DNA from 2 places in the Pseudarthrobacter sp. MM222 genome. Region 1 is predicted to be linked to the other one. Evidence: riboswitches for the same ligand, from Rfam matches in the RefSeq annotation. Region 1 holds a riboswitch; the other holds the start of a gene.
What was found. A riboswitch is a leader RNA that binds a small molecule or an ion and turns the genes downstream of it on or off. The one in region 1 is predicted to bind glycine.
Positions count from the first base shown of each region.

Region 2: linked by a shared signal. The riboswitch ahead of gcvP (aminomethyl-transferring glycine dehydrogenase) and the one ahead of gcvP (aminomethyl-transferring glycine dehydrogenase) in region 1 are both predicted to bind glycine.

Region 1 is NZ_OX352321.1:3,730,786-3,738,526, reverse strand. It holds gene OM977_RS17155 (primary-amine oxidase) at 1-36, shown strand, start outside; gene OM977_RS17150 (hypothetical protein) at 46-483, shown strand; gene OM977_RS17145 (VOC family protein) at 533-904, shown strand; gene OM977_RS17140 (MOSC domain-containing protein) at 923-1,495, opposite strand; glycine riboswitch at 1,609-1,706, shown strand; glycine riboswitch at 1,708-1,814, shown strand; gene gcvP (aminomethyl-transferring glycine dehydrogenase) at 1,866-4,733, shown strand; gene gcvT (glycine cleavage system aminomethyltransferase GcvT) at 4,744-5,880, shown strand; gene gcvH (glycine cleavage system protein GcvH) at 6,118-6,501, shown strand; gene glyA (serine hydroxymethyltransferase) at 6,498-7,741, shown strand, end outside.
Region 2 is NZ_OX352321.1:727,647-735,387, reverse strand. It holds gene gcvT (glycine cleavage system aminomethyltransferase GcvT) at 1-848, opposite strand, end outside; gene gcvP (aminomethyl-transferring glycine dehydrogenase) at 859-3,726, opposite strand; glycine riboswitch at 3,766-3,883, opposite strand; glycine riboswitch at 3,885-3,983, opposite strand; gene OM977_RS03515 (TetR/AcrR family transcriptional regulator) at 4,198-4,737, opposite strand; gene OM977_RS03510 (MFS transporter) at 4,806-6,431, shown strand; gene OM977_RS03505 (Dps family protein) at 6,528-7,010, opposite strand; gene OM977_RS03500 (sigma-70 family RNA polymerase sigma factor) at 7,150-7,741, opposite strand, start outside.

The DNA.
Region 1 (7,741 bases):
TCGTCGCATCAGGCCGCCGGCCACTGCCACGGCTAGGCACTTGGCATGACACTGGCCGCGGGACGGGTCCGTCAGGGGCCCGTCCTGCACCCCCGCCTCTGTGCCGTTCTTACGGCCGCATCGTGCCTCACACACCTGTGGCTCGCAGTCGAAAATCACCACGGCGCCTGGCTGAACGCGGTGATGTTGGCGCTGGCCGCCGTGTGTGTTCCCTGCACCGTGCACATCTGGCGGCACAGCAGGATCACGGCCCTTCGACAGGTCATGGCTTCTGCGCTGTTGATGGTGGCGGTCCATGGCTTCCTGCTGCTGGGGAGCGGCGCGTCCGGCCACGGCCACCAGGCCGGCGTCGCAGGCACCGGCGACCCCTCGGCCACCACCGATCTGCTGGCCGTAGTAGCTCTGGAAATAACGACGGCGCTGCTCGCCGCCACGCTCGTGGCGCGGCTGAGGGTCAACCAGCAGCGCCTTCCCTCGACGTAGCCGCGCGTATCATCGGTAACATCCGTCCCTCAAGAGAGTGGAGTAACCCATGCAGCTCGGCGCTTTTTCGATCAGCCTCGCGGTGAAGGACATCGCGGCTTCTGCCGCGTTCTACGAGAACCTTGGCTTCAGCAGTTTCGGGGGCGACCCGAACCAGAACTGGTTGATCCTGAAGAACGGCGAGACCGTCATCGGCCTCTTCCAGGGAATGTTTGAGAAGAACATGCTCACGTTCAACCCGGGCTGGAACCAGAACGCGGAGGCGGTGGACGCGTTCACCGATATACGCGAACTCCAGCGGGAACTCAAAGCCAAGGGCATGGAGTTCCTGTCCGAGGCTGACGAGGGAACGACGGGGCCGGCGAGCTTCATCGTCCTGGATCCGGACGGCAACCCGGTGCTCGTCGATCAGCACGTCTGATCTGCGGACCGGACCGGGCTAGGGCAACCGGGACGGGCGCAGCAAGGTCGCGTCGCCTGCGCGCTCTGGGTCCAGCTGCACGGGACTGATCAGGACGGCGGGTCCGCGGTGCAGGACGCCGTCGGACAACACCTGGCAGCGCATTCCGCCCCGCCCCCGCATGGCCTTGTGGGCACCCGGGGCGAGCATCTCGTCCATCCAGGCACAAGGGTGAGCAGGCCGCCCGGCCTTGAGCCGCACCAGGTCGCCGCGGGATTCCAGCGCGAAAGCGTGTCCGAGCAGCGGAGCCAGCTGGGCTCCCCGGAGGACCACGTTGCGCCGGGTCAGGAGCGGGTCGAACGGCTCGACGCCCAGCTCTAAGGCCATCGCTTCGAGGGCCTCGGCCGCGATCAAGGTGACTGCTGCATCCATGTGCGCGGCCTTGCCGAAGAACCGGTCACCGACGACGCCCTTGCCGGCCACCAGCTCTGCCTGCCCGGCGTCGGTGGTGGGGACATCGGCTGCACCCTCGCGCGCGCGGCCGAAGTAAGCGTGCGCCGGCGACACGAGCAGATGCAGGACCTCAACGTCGTACCTGTAGCTAGCCGTCATACTTCAAAGCTATCGTCTGGGGGTAAACAACGACACATGTGAACCGGCTCCTTGCATCCCGTCCGCCCAAGAGGTAGCGTGTGAGCCGTGTCACCCACCAGTGGCACGGCTTATGATCTGCGGCGGGAGAGTCCTGCCGGTACGTTCAGCAGGCGCCGTAGGAGCAAATCCTCCCCAGGAATCTCTCAGGCCCACGTACCGCCGCGGCAAGGCAACTCTGGAAAGCAGTCCGGGAAACCGGGCTCACCGACGGTGCAAGTGGCGCGCTGCTAACAGCAGGCAAAACGGAAACTCTCAGGTCCAATACAGAGCGGGGAGGAACCCGAATCATCGTGGCACTTTGGCGCCACCTGAATTATGGAGTTCCTCAATGACGGTTCAATCGTCCCCGTCCACGTTCGCAGACCGCCACATCGGCGCGCGCCGCCAAACCGACATCGACGCCATGCTCAAGGTCATCGGCTACGACAGCCTTGACGGCCTCGTCGACAACGCCGTGCCCGCTTCGATCCGCCAGGAAAAGCCGCTCAACCTGGACAGCGCACTGAGCGAGGTCGAGGTCCTGGCCGAACTGCGCACGCTGGCCGCGAAGAACAAGACCGCGGTCCAGATGATCGGCCAGGGCTATTACGACACGGTCACCCCGCCGGTGATCCGCCGCAACATCCTCGAAGCCCCCGCTTGGTACACCGCCTACACGCCCTACCAGCCCGAAATCTCCCAGGGCCGGCTCGAGGCGCTGCTGAACTTCCAGACCATGGTCCAGGACCTCACCGCGCTCCCGGTAGCCAACGCGTCCCTGCTCGACGAAGCCACCGCCGTCGCCGAGGCCGTGCTCCTGATGCGCAGGGCCAATAAGTCCGCAGGACAGAACGCAGCGGCCCAGCACGGAAAGACCGTCCTCGACGCCGACTGCCTCCCGCAGACCATCGCCATCGTTCGGGGCCGCGCCGAAGCCCTCGGCTTCGAGGTGGAGGTCGCGGACCTCTCGAAGGGACTGCCCGACGGCGTCATCAACGGCGTCGTCCTGCAGCAGCCCGGCGTCTCCGGCCGCGTGTTCGACCACACCGCCGTGATCGCCGATGCCAAGGAACGCGGCGCCCTCGTCACCGTCGCCGCAGACCTCCTTGCGCTCACGCTGATTACCCCTCCGGGCGAGCAGGGTGCTGACATCGCCGTCGGATCCACGCAGCGACTGGGCGTGCCGCTGTTCTTCGGCGGCCCGCACGCGGCCTACATGGCGGTCCGGAACGGCATGGAACGCACGCTCCCCGGCCGTATCGTCGGTGTCTCCAAGGACAATGCCGGCGTCCCGGCCTACCGGCTGGCGCTGCAGACCCGCGAGCAGCACATCCGCCGGGAGAAGGCCACGTCCAACATCTGCACCGCGCAGGCGCTGCTGGCCATCGTCTCCTCGTTCTACGCCGTCTACCACGGCCCCGACGGACTGAAAGCCATCGCCGAGACCGTCCACAACCGCGCCCGCGGACTCGCCGCCACGCTGAAGATCGCGGGCCGGGAACTGGTGAGCGACTCCTTCTTCGATACAGTCACGGTCCGCGTTCCCGGCAAAGCCTCCAAGGTCATCACCGCCGCGGAGGCCCGGGGCATCAACCTGCGCCTCATCGATGCGGACACAGTTGGCGTGTCAGTCGATGAGACTACGACGGCGGAGGTCATCTCCGCGGTAGTCGTCGCCTTTGGTGCCGGTCCGGTTGTGGAGGCCAAGGGTTTCGAGCTGCCCGAATCGGTGCTGCGTACTTCCGAATTCCTGCAGCACCCGGTCTTCAACTCCCACCGCTCCGAGACCCAGCTGCTCCGCTACATCCGGAAGCTCTCGGACCGGGACCTGGCCCTGGACCGCACCATGATCCCGCTCGGCTCCTGCACCATGAAGCTGAACGCCACCGCCGAGATGGAGGCCATCTCCTGGCCGGAGTTCGCCTCCATCCACCCCTTCGCCCCGGAATCCCAGACCGCCGGCTGGCGCGAACTGATCAGCGGCCTCGAAGCTGACCTTGCCGAGATCACCGGCTACGACCAGGTGTCCATCCAGCCCAACGCAGGCTCGCAGGGCGAGCTCGCCGGGCTGCTGGCGATCCGCGGCTACCATCATTCCCGCGGTGACCAGCAGCGCAACGTCTGCCTGATCCCGGCCTCCGCCCACGGAACCAACGCCGCCTCCGCCGTTCTGGCTGGTATGAAGGTGGTCGTCGTGGCCACCGCCTCCGACGGCACCATCGACCACGCGGACCTCACCGCCAAGATCGAACTGCACAGGGACGCCCTGTCCTGCATCATGATCACCTACCCGTCCACCCACGGTGTCTACGACGCCGACGTCCGCGAGGTCTGCGACGCGATCCACGCCGCCGGCGGCCAGGTCTACGTCGACGGCGCCAACCTCAACGCCCTCGTCGGGCTGGCCCAGCCGGGACAGTTCGGCGGCGACGTCTCGCACCTGAACCTGCACAAGACCTTCTGCATCCCGCACGGCGGCGGCGGACCGGGCGTCGGTCCGGTCGCGGCCAAGGCCCACCTGGCACCCTTCATGCCGGGCGATGCCAACAACGCGGACCCCGCGAACGGCGCCGACGGCACCCCGATCTCCGCCTCCCGCTACGGTTCGGCCGGCGTGCTGCCGATCTCCTGGGCCTATGTGAAGCTCATGGGCGGCCAAGGCCTGACCGAGGCCACGAGGTCCGCGCTGCTGGCCGCGAACTATGTCGCCTCGCGCCTGGATGAGCACTTCCCGGTGCTTTACACCGGCGAGAGCGGACTTGTGGCGCACGAATGCATTCTGGACCTGCGCGAACTGACCGCCAGGACCGGCGTGACCGCCGAGGACGTGGCCAAGCGCCTGATCGACTTCGGCTTCCATGCCCCCACGCTGTCCTTCCCGGTGGCCGGCACCCTGATGGTGGAACCCACCGAGTCCGAGGACCTCGCCGAGATCGACCGCTTCATCGAGGCGATGATCACCATCCGAGCCGAAATCGAGCAGGTGGCCCACGGTGACTTCACCGTCGAGCAAAGCCCGCTGCGCAACGCACCACACACGGCTGCCGCCGTCGTCTCCTCTGACTGGGACCGGGCGTACCCGCGCGAGCAGGCCGCGTTTCCCGTCCACACGCTCCGGCAGGACAAGTACTTCCCGCCCGTCGGCCGCATCGACGGCGCGGCAGGGGACCGGAACCTGGTCTGCTCCTGCCCGCCCCTCTCCGAGTTTGAAAACTAAGGATCCCCTGATGACTGAGAACTACACGGCCCTCTACGAAGAGCACAAGAAGGCCGGCGCCTCCTTCACCGACTTCGGCGGCTGGCAGATGCCCCTGAAGTACAACTCCGAGCTGTCCGAACACCACGCCGTGCGCAACGCCGCAGGCCTGTTCGACCTCTCCCACATGGGCGAAGTCTGGGTCACCGGCCCGGACGCCGCCGCGTTCCTGGACTACGCCCTCGCCGGCAAGCTGTCGGCCGTGGCCGTGGGCAAGGCCAAGTACTCGCTATTCTGCCAGGAAGACGGCGGCATCATCGATGACCTGATCTCCTACCGCCGCGAGGAGCAGAAGTACCTGGTGGTCCCCAACGCCGGCAACGCCGCGGTGGTCGCCGCAGCACTGGCGGAACGGGCCGGGTCCGGCAAAGAGGGAGGATTCGATGTCACGGTGGAGGACGTTTCCGACGCGACTTCGCTGATCGCCGTCCAGGGGCCGAACGCAGCGGTCATCCTGCTGACGCTGGTCCCGGCCGAGCAGCACGAGCTGGTCACCGAGCTCAAGTACTACGCCGCGGTTGAGGTTCAGATCAACGGACAAGACCTGCTGCTGGCCCGCACCGGCTACACCGGCGAGGACGGCTTCGAGATCTACCTTCCCAACGAGGACGCAGCCGGCCTGTGGGAGGCATTGCTGGAAACCGGTGCCGGCCACGGCCTCATCCCCGCCGGTTTGGCCTGCCGCGACTCGCTGCGCCTCGAAGCCGGTATGCCGCTTTATGGCAATGAGCTCTCCCGCGAAGGGAACCCCTACGCAGCAGGCTTGGGCCCGGTTGTCTCGCTCGCTAAGGAGTCAGACTTCATCGGCAAGGCAGCCCTGAGCGAACTTAAGGCAGCGGGCGCCGGCGCCACCACCGGGCGCAAGCTCGTTGGCCTCAAGGGCCTCGGGCGCCGGGCCGGCCGCGGCCACTACCCGGTGCTCAAGGACGGCAACGCGGTTGGCGAGGTCACATCCGGCCAGCCGAGCCCCACCCTGGGTTACCCCATCGCGATGGCCTACGTCGACGTCGAGCACGCAACTCCCGGCACCGCCCTGGACATCGACCTGCGCGGCAAGGCAGAGCCGTTCGAAGTCGTCGCACTGCCGTTCTACAAGCGCGAAAAGTAGCCGTTGCTAACGGCCCCGTCGGGGCCGGCCCCTCTGGACGCTCTCTCACCTTCCGCAGGGTTTGAGCCGACGCTCTCTCACCTTCCGCGCGTTTGGGCCGTCGTTCTCTCACCTTCCGCGCGTTTGGGCCGTCGTTCTCTCACCTTCCGCAGGGTTTGGGCCGACGCTCTCTCACCTTCCGCAGGGTTTGAGCCGACGCTCTATCACTTTTCACACACCAGATTGAAGGAAATACACATGGCAAAAGTTGTTGCTGAACTGAAGTACTCCGCCGAGCACGAGTGGGTTGCTGTTGACGGATCGGGGCCTACCGGCGTCGGGATCTCCGCTGTGGCTGCCGACGCCCTGGGCGACATTGTGTACGTGGACCTGCCCGAGGTGGGCTCGGTGGTGACCGCGGGGGAGACGTGCGGGGAGGTGGAGTCGACCAAGTCGGTCTCGGACCTGTATGCCCCGGTCACCGGCGAGGTCGTGGAGATCAATGATGAAGTTGTTTCGGATCCCGCCCTGATCAACAGCGACCCCTATGGTGCCGGCTGGCTGTTCAAGGTCGCTGTGACCGAAGAAGGCCCGCTGATGTCCGCTGAAGAGTACGCAGCAGCCAACGGTGGCGAACTGTGAACGCCGCCGCAGGCAGCACAACAGTCGCAACGGCAACGTTCGAGCAGGTCATTTCGCCGAGCCTGGATGCGGACCTGTCGGCGCTGGATCCGGAGATCGCGGCGAAGATCGATGATGAGCTGACCCGCCAGCGCGAGGGCCTGGAGATGATCGCCTCGGAGAACCACACGGCCAGGGCCGTGATGCAGGCGCAGGGTTCCGTGCTGACGAACAAGTACGCCGAGGGCTACCCGGGCAAGCGCTACTACGGCGGCTGCGAGCACGTCGACGTCGTCGAGCAGCTCGCGATCGACCGGGTCAAGGCCCTGTTCGGCGCCGGGTACGCGAACGTGCAGCCGCACTCCGGCGCGCAGGCCAACGCCTCGGTGATGCACGCCCTGATCAAGCCCGGGGACACGATCATGGGCCTGAACCTGGCCCACGGCGGGCACCTCACCCACGGCATGAAGATTAACTTCTCCGGCCGGCTCTACAACGTGATCCCGTACCAGGTCCGGGAGGATGACCACCGGATCGACATGGCCGAGGTGGAGCGCCTGGCCCGGGAACACCAGCCCCGGCTGATCGTGGCCGGCTGGTCCGCGTACGCCCGGCAGCTGGACTTCGCCGAGTTCCGCCGGATCGCCGACTCCGTGGGCGCCTACCTGATGGTGGACATGGCCCACTTCGCCGGCCTGGTCGCGGCCGGGCTGCACCCCTCCCCGGTGCCGCACGCGCACGTGACCACGTCCACGACGCACAAGACCCTCGCCGGTCCGCGCGGCGGGATCATCCTGAGCAACGACGCGGACATCGCCAAGAAGATCAACTCGGCCGTGTTCCCCGGCCAGCAGGGCGGCCCGCTGGAGCACGTCATCGCGGGCAAGGCCGTGGCGTTCAAAATCGCCGCGTCCCCGGAGTTCAGGGAACGGCAGGAACGCGTCCTCGCCGGGGCCCGGATCCTCGCCGAGCGGCTCATCCAGCCGGACGTGACCGCGAAGGGGATCAACGTGATCTCCGGCGGCACCGACGTGCACCTGGTCCTGGTGGACCTGCGTGAGTGCGAACTCAACGGCCAGCAGGCCGAGGACCGGCTCGCGGAAATCGACATCACCGTCAACCGCAACGCCGTGCCGTTCGATCCGCGCCCGCCGATGGTCACCTCGGGGCTGCGGATCGGCACCCCGGCACTGGCGACCCGAGGTTTCGGCGAGGCAGCGTTTGCCGAAGTCGCGGAGATCATCGCGGAGGCCCTGACCGC
Region 2 (7,741 bases), 1.3 Mb from region 1:
CCGATGAAGTCGCCTTCCTTGGACAGCGCGACGACGGGACCCAGGCCGGCGGCGAACGGATCGCCTTCCAAAGAGAGCTCATTGCCGTACAGCGGCATCCCGGCCTCAAGCCGAAGCGAGTCGCGGGAGGCGAGCCCGGCGGGCGTCAGCTCGCCCTCCTCAGCCACGGCGATGAGGGCCTGCCACAGAGCCGCGGCGGCGTCGTTCGTCACGAAGATCTCGAAGCCATCTTCGCCGGTGTAGCCGGTGCGGGCCAGCAGGAGGTCCTGGCTGGCGCCGCCGGACAGAAAGGGGACCTCGACGGCGGCATAGTATTTCAGGCCGGTGACGAGCTCGTGCTGCGCGGCCGGGACGAGGCGGAGCAGGATCTCCTCGGCCTTCGGCCCCTGCACGGCGATCAGCGAGGTCTCGGCGGAGGCGTCATTGACGGTGACGTCGAATCCTGCAGCCCGCTCGGCCAGGGCCGCAGCCACGACCTTGGCGTTGCCGGCATTGGGGACCACAAGGAACTTGTCCGTGCCGTCGGCAGCAGCCGGGCGGCGGTAGGTGATGAGGTCGTCAATGATGCCGCCGTCCCCGTTGCAGATCAGCGAGTACTTGGCCTTGCCGACCGCCATCGCGGAGATTTTGCCGACGAGGGCGTAGTCCAGGAACGCCGCTGCGTCCGGGCCGGTGACCCAGACTTCGCCCATGTGGGAGAGATCGAACAGCCCGGCGGACTTGCGCACGGCGTGGTGCTCGGCAAGCTCGGAGCTGTACTTGAGCGGCATCTGCCAGCCGCCGAAGTCCGTGAAGGAGGCGCCGAGCTTCTTGTGCTCTTCGTAGAGGGCCGTGTATTTCTCAGTCATCTCGGGATCCTTAGTTTTCAAACTCGGAGAGGGGCGGGCAGGAGCAGATCAGGTTCCGGTCCCCTGCCGCGCCGTCAATCCGGCCGACCGGGGGGAAATACTTGTCCTGCCGGAGCGTGTGGACGGGGAACGCGGCCTGCTCACGCGGGTACTCGCGGGTCCAGTCGGTGCTGATGACTGCAGCAGCCGTGTGCGGGGCGTTGCGCAGCGGGCTGTGCTCCACGGTGAAGTCACCGTGGGCCACCTGGTCGATCTCGGCGCGGATGGCGACCATGGCCGTGATGAAGCGGTCGATCTCGCCGAGGTCCTCGGACTCGGTGGGCTCCACCATCAGGGTGCCGGCTACCGGGAAGGACAGCGTGGGGGCGTGGAAGCCGAAGTCGATCAGGCGCTTTGCCACGTCCTCGGCGGTGACGCCGGTTTTCGCCGTGAGCTCGCGCAGGTCCAGGATGCACTCGTGGGCAACGAGGCCGCCTTCGCCGGTGTACAGCACCGGGAAGTAGTCGTTGAGCCGGGCCGCAATGTAGTTGGCGGCAAGCAGAGCCGACCTTGTGGCCTCGGTCAGTCCCTGGCCGCCCATGAGCTTCACGTAGGCCCAGGAGATCGGCAGCACGCCGGCGGAACCGTAGCGGGACGCGGAGATCGGCGTGCCGTCGGCCCCGTTCGCGGGGTCCGCGGCGTTGCCCGGCATGAAGGGTGCCAGGTGGGCCTTGGCGGCGACCGGGCCGACGCCCGGTCCGCCGCCGCCGTGCGGGATGCAGAAGGTCTTGTGCAGGTTCAGGTGCGAGACGTCGCCGCCGAACTGGCCCGGCTGGGCCAGGCCCACGAGGGCATTGAGGTTGGCGCCGTCAATGTAGACCTGGCCCCCGGCGGCGTGGATCGCGTCGCAGACCTCGCGGACGTCGGCGTCGAACACGCCGTGCGTGGACGGGTAGGTGATCATGATGCAGGACAGGGCGTCCTTGTGGGCCTCGATCTTGGCGGTCAGGTCCGCGTGGTCGATGGTGCCGTCGGAGGCCGTGGCCACGACCACCACCTTCATGCCGGCCAGGACGGCCGAGGCCGCGTTGGTGCCGTGCGCGGAGGCCGGGATCAGGCAGACGTTGCGCTGATCGTCACCGCGGGAGAGGTGGTAGCCACGGATGGCCAGCAGGCCCGCAAGCTCGCCCTGCGAGCCGGCGTTCGGCTGGATGGAGACCTGGTCATAGCCCGTGATCTCGGTCAGCTGGGCTTCCAGGTCCTCGATCAGTTCGCGCCAGCCGGCGGTCTGGGATTCCGGGGCGAAGGGGTGGATGGAGGCGAACTCCGGCCAGGAGATGGCCTCCATCTCGGCCGTGGCGTTCAGCTTCATGGTGCACGATCCCAACGGGATCATGGTGCGGTCCAGCGCGAGGTCGCGGTCCGAGAGCCGGCGGATGTAGCGCAGCAACTGGGTCTCGGAGCGGTGCGTGTTGAACACCGGGTGCTGCAGGTAGTCCGAGGTGCGTTCGACGGCGGTGTCCAGGCCGAACCCGGCATCGGGGCCTGCGTCGATGACGCTCGCGCCAAACGCGGCCACGACCTCGGCGACGATGGCCGCCGTCGTGGCTTCATCCGCGGAGATGCCGACGGTGTCCGCGTCGATGCTGCGCAGGTTGATGCCCTTGGCCTCGGCGGCGGCGATGATCTGTGCCGCCTTGCCCGGGACCGAAACGGTGACGGTGTCGAAGAAGCTCGTGTGCAGCACGTCCAGACCGGCCGCCTTCAGCGACGCGGCAATGGTCCGGGCGTGGCCGTGCGTGGTCTCGGCGATCGCCTTCAGGCCGTCGGGGCCATGGTAGACGGCGTAGAACGAGGCGACGATGGCCAGCAGCGCCTGCGCGGTGCAGATGTTGGACGTGGCCTTCTCCCGGCGGATGTGCTGCTCACGGGTCTGCAGCGCCAGCCGGTAGGCCGGGACGCCGGCGTTGTCCTTGGACACGCCCACGAGACGGCCGGGCATGGACCGCTCGAGGCCCTTCTGCACGGCCATGTAGGCCGCGTGCGGGCCGCCGAAGAACAGCGGGACACCGAAGCGCTGGGCGGATCCAACGGCGATGTCAGCACCCTGCTCGCCCGGGGAGGTGATCAGCGTGAGGGACAGCAGGTCTGCGGCGACGGTGACGAGGGCGCCGCGTTCCTTGGCATCGGCGATCACAGCCGTGTGGTCAAACACGCGGCCGGAGACACCCGGCTGCTGCAGGACGACGCCGTTGATGACGCCGTCGGGCAGGCCCTTGGAGAGGTCGGCGACCTCGACCTCGAAGCCGAGGGCTTCGGCGCGGCCCCGAACGATCGCGATGGTCTGCGGCAGGCAGTCGGCGTCGAGGACGGTCTTGCCGTCGCGCGCTTCTTTGTTCTTGTTGGCCCTGCGCATCATCAGCACGGCCTCGGCGACGGCGGTGGCTTCGTCCAGCAGGGACGCGTTGGCGATCGGCAGGCCGACGAGGTCCTGGACCATGGTCTGGAAGTTCAGCAGCGCCTCGAGCCGGCCCTGGGAGATTTCGGGCTGGTAGGGCGTGTAGGCGGTGTACCAGGCGGGCGCCTCGAGGATGTTCCGGCGGATGACGGCCGGGGTGAGGGTGTCATAGTAGCCCTGGCCGATCATCTGGACCGCGGTCTTGTTTTTCGCGGCCAGCTGGCGCAGTTCGGCGAGGACCTCGACCTCGCTCAGGGCTTCGCCCAGCGCCAGCGGGGAGTCCTGCCGAATGTCCTTCGGCACGGCGGTGTCCACGAGGGCGTCGACGGTGTCGTAGCCGACAGCCTTCAGCATGGCGTCGACGTCGGACTGACGGCGCGCGCCGATGTGCCGGTCAACGAAGGACGTGGAGGCTGAGGTAACAGTCACAAGGAACTCCATAACTAAGGCGGCGCAGGGTACGCCACATTGATTCGGGTTCCTCCCCGCTCTGTATTGGACCTGAGAGTTTCCGCGGCGCCCGTGCTCTCGCATGGCTCCGCTTGCACCGTCGGTGAGCACAGCATGTCAGCGGACAGCCTGCTACTTTCCAGAGTTGCCTTGCCGCGGCGGTACATGTGCCTGAGAGATTCCTGGGGAGGATTTGCTCCTACGGCGCCTGCTTGTACCTACTTGCAGGACTCTCCCGCCGCAGATCAATGGCATATTCAATTGCTCGTGACCACAGTCACAGCCTCCATTGTCCTACGCCCGGCTCCGCTCCGCAAACCAATGACCCTGCTCCGGCGGGAGTTACGCGCCAGCACCGCCGTCGGACGCGAATTCGCCGGAGCGCTGCGAAGTCGCCGGAAAGTTCCGGCGACTCCGCGCGCTTCCGGCGACCTCGGCGGACGGGATTGCCCCGCGTCCAGCTCAGCCGCGCAGCCGTTCGACGGCGGCCAGGAGGCTTTCGACGTCGCCCTCCACTTCCGGGAGCGGTCCGCCGGGGCCGCGGGCCAGCATCGCGTTGAAATACAGTCCGTCCCCCATATAGAGCACGGCTTTGGCCATGCCGGGCCCGACGTCGGCCGCCAGCAGCTCCAGCCAGCCGGCCTGGGCGGCCGCGATCCGCTGCAGCGTTTCCTCGTGGGCCACCTCGGCCAGCCGGGTCGCGGCAACAAAGACGCGGTCCATCGGAGTGTCCGCCCAGACCGAGGATTTGATGAAGTAGGCGGCGGCCCCTTCCGGCGCAGCGGCCATCCTCCCGAGGTCCTCGCCAAGGAGCCGGTCGAGCCGCTCCAACAGCACGGAGACCATGGCTTCCTTGTTCGGGAAATGGTAGAGCAGGCCGCCCTTGGAGACGCCGGCCAGCCGGGCGACGGCGTCCAACGTTGCTGCCCGTTCACCCTCTTCGATCAGCAGGGATTCGAAGGCGTCAAGGACAGCTTCGCGGGCGACGGGTTTTCTGGGCATGGGTTCCATCATGCCCGTCTAAACGCGCATTTCTTAACTGTACCGTCTGGACGGTATAGTTATCGGTTATGAGGACTACATCGATTCCTGCAGCCACCGGCGCGAGGCCGGCATCCGCACCGCGGGCGCCGTGGCGTGACTGGCTGGCACTTTCCCTGCTGATGTTCCCGGTACTGCTGGTCGCGGTGGACAACACGGCGCTCACCTTCGCGCTGCCCGCCATCGCGCGCAGCCTCGACGCGTCCGGGGTCGAACTGCTGTGGATTGTGGATGCTTATCCCCTGGTGCTGGCCGGCCTTCTGGTAGCGATGGGGAGCCTCGGTGACCGGATCGGACGCCGCCGCCTGCTCTTCATCGGCAGCACCGGCTTCGCCGCCGTCTCGGCCGTCACGGCCTTCGCGCCCAGCGCCGAATGGCTGATCGCCGGGCGGGCGGGGCTCGGGTTCTTCGGCGCAATGCTGATGCCCTCCACACTGTCCCTGATCCGCAACATATTCCCTGAGCCGAACCGCCGCCGGCTGGCCGTGGCCATCTGGGCAGCGGGTTTCTCCGGCGGCGCCGCCCTGGGCCCGATTTTCGGGGGCTGGCTCGTGGAGCACTTCTGGTGGGGCGCGGTCCTGCTGGTAGCGGTGCCGATCATCCTGCCGCTGCTGGCGCTCGGAGTGTTCCTGATTCCGGAGTCGCGCGATCCGAATCCCGGCCGGGTGGACGTTCCCAGCATCGCCCTGTCCCTGCTGGTGATGGTGCCGGTGGTCTATGGCATCAAGGAACTGGCCACGCACGGCCTGTCCCTGGTGCCGCTGGCAGCGATCGGCTTCGGCCTGCTGATGGGGTACGTCTTCATCCGGCGGCAGCAGGCCTTGCTGCGGGACGGCCAGGAACTCCGCGGAACGGGGACGGCTGCCGCTCACACTGCTGCTCCGCGCCCGACCGCGCCGCTGTTGGATGTCAGCCTGTTCGGCAACCGTGTCTTCAGCACGGCCATCACGGCGAACGTATTGGCCCTGTTTTCCTTCAACGGCTTCATTCTCTTCCTCGCCCAGCACCTGCAGCTGCTGGAGGGCCAGTCCCCCTCGGAGTCCGGCGTCGCCATGGTCCCCGCCCTGATCGCCACCGTTGCGGCCGGCCTGCTGGTGGTGCCGCTGGTGCGGACCGTCCGGCCGGGCTTCGTCGTGGCCGGCGGACTGCTGCTGAGCGCCACGGGGTACGGCCTGGTGGCCTTCGGCGACCACGGCAACGGCCCGGCGCTCCTGCTGGCGGCCCTGTTGATCCTCTGCCTGGGCGTCGGCGCGGCGGAGACCATTTCCAATGACCTGATCCTCGGGGCGGCGCCCGCGGAGAAGTCCGGCGCGGCGGCGGCCATTTCCGAGACCGGCTACGAGGTGGGGTCCCTGCTGGGCACCGCCATCCTCGGCTCCATTCTGACTGCCTCCTACCAGGGCAACCTCCGGCTCCCGGACGGCGTCGCCGAGGCTGCACCGGCGGAGGGGGTTGCCCAAGCCCGGGAAACGCTGGCCGGTGCCGTGGACCTGGCGCAGGCCCTTCCCGGCCCGCTGGCGGAAGCCGTGACTGCGGCTGCCCGTGCCGCCTTCGATTCCGGCGTGCACGTGACGGCGGCTATCGCACTGGTGCTGATGGCGGGCGCCTCGGTGCTGGCCGCCGTCGTCCTGCGAAAGGTGCCGACCGCCAAATAGGCCGTTTGAGGCTGCCCTCCAGTCGGGCTTAAATGCCAAGCGCCCGACGCCGGGGAGTACCCGGCGCGGGCGCTTGGACTGCGCTGAGCGCTGAGGCTACTTCTTGCTCTCGGGGGTGGTGACGTTGGCGGTGGCGCGCATGGTCTCCGCATTGACCATCCAGGCGTACTGCTCGAACTTGGCGATGAACGCGTGCAGCAGGTCCGCCGTCGTCGGGTCTTCTTCGTCCACTTCGTCATGGACCTTGCGCATGGTGCCGACAGCGGCGTCAAGCGCGGCGACGATCTTGTCGATAGCGTCCTTGGTGTTAATCAGTCCGGCGGGGAACTCGGCCAGGGAGGTGGACTTGGAGACCGTGGAGCTGCGGCCGTCCGGCAGTGCGTGCAGGGCACGCATGCGCTCAGCCATCTCATCGGCAAAGGCGCGGGCTGCTTCGATGATTTCGTCCAGCTGCAGGTGCAGGTCCCGGAAGTTCGTTCCCACGATGTTCCAGTGCGCCTGCTTGCCCTGGACATGCAGCTCGATCAGGTCCACGAGCACTGCCTGACAGTTGGCGGTGAGGGTAGGTGAAGCTTTCATGCGTCCTCCTGAGTAGGTCCGAATACCGTTAGGTCCGATAGTTCCGACGCTACCCCAGAGCGATTCCGACGGCGACCGGCGCAGTAAAATTTCTCGGTCAGCTTACTAAGTCGGCTTACTACCCCGTTTTGGGCGGTACCTAGACCGCTTCGTTGAGCATGGATGCCGCGGGGAAGATGGCGCGGGTGATGCCGCCGGTGGTTGCCTCGGCCAGCTGGGACAAGTAGTCATTCCGGCGCCTGGGTGTGATCCGGGATTGCGGCTCGAAGCTCTGCCCGGGTTCGTCCGAGTAGTGTGCCGTGAGTCCGTCGCGCATCAGGCGGATGGCTTCGGAACGCTGCTGAGACACTGCCGCGTGGGTGGAGCCGAGTTCCGCGGCGAGTTCCTTTACGGTCCTGTCGCCGAAGTAGATCTCCTCCACCACGTAGCGCATCCGTTCCGGCAGCGATGTCACAGCCGCGCGGAGGTATTGCAGCCGTTCGTCCGCGAGTACGGAGTGTTCGGGGGTCAGTGTCTCCGCTGCCAGCGTGTCGACGACTGCTTCATCAAGGGGCGTCAAGGTGCGGGACGCGTCGGCCAGGGCGGCCTCGACGACGCTCTGCTGCACCCCGAGGGCCGAGGCGATCTCGTCAACAGTGGGAGTGCGTCCCAACGCGGCCGCCAGGGTTTCCTGCACGGACATGGTTTCCTTGATCCGGCGCCGCGCCGAGCGGGTGGCCCAGTCGCTGGCC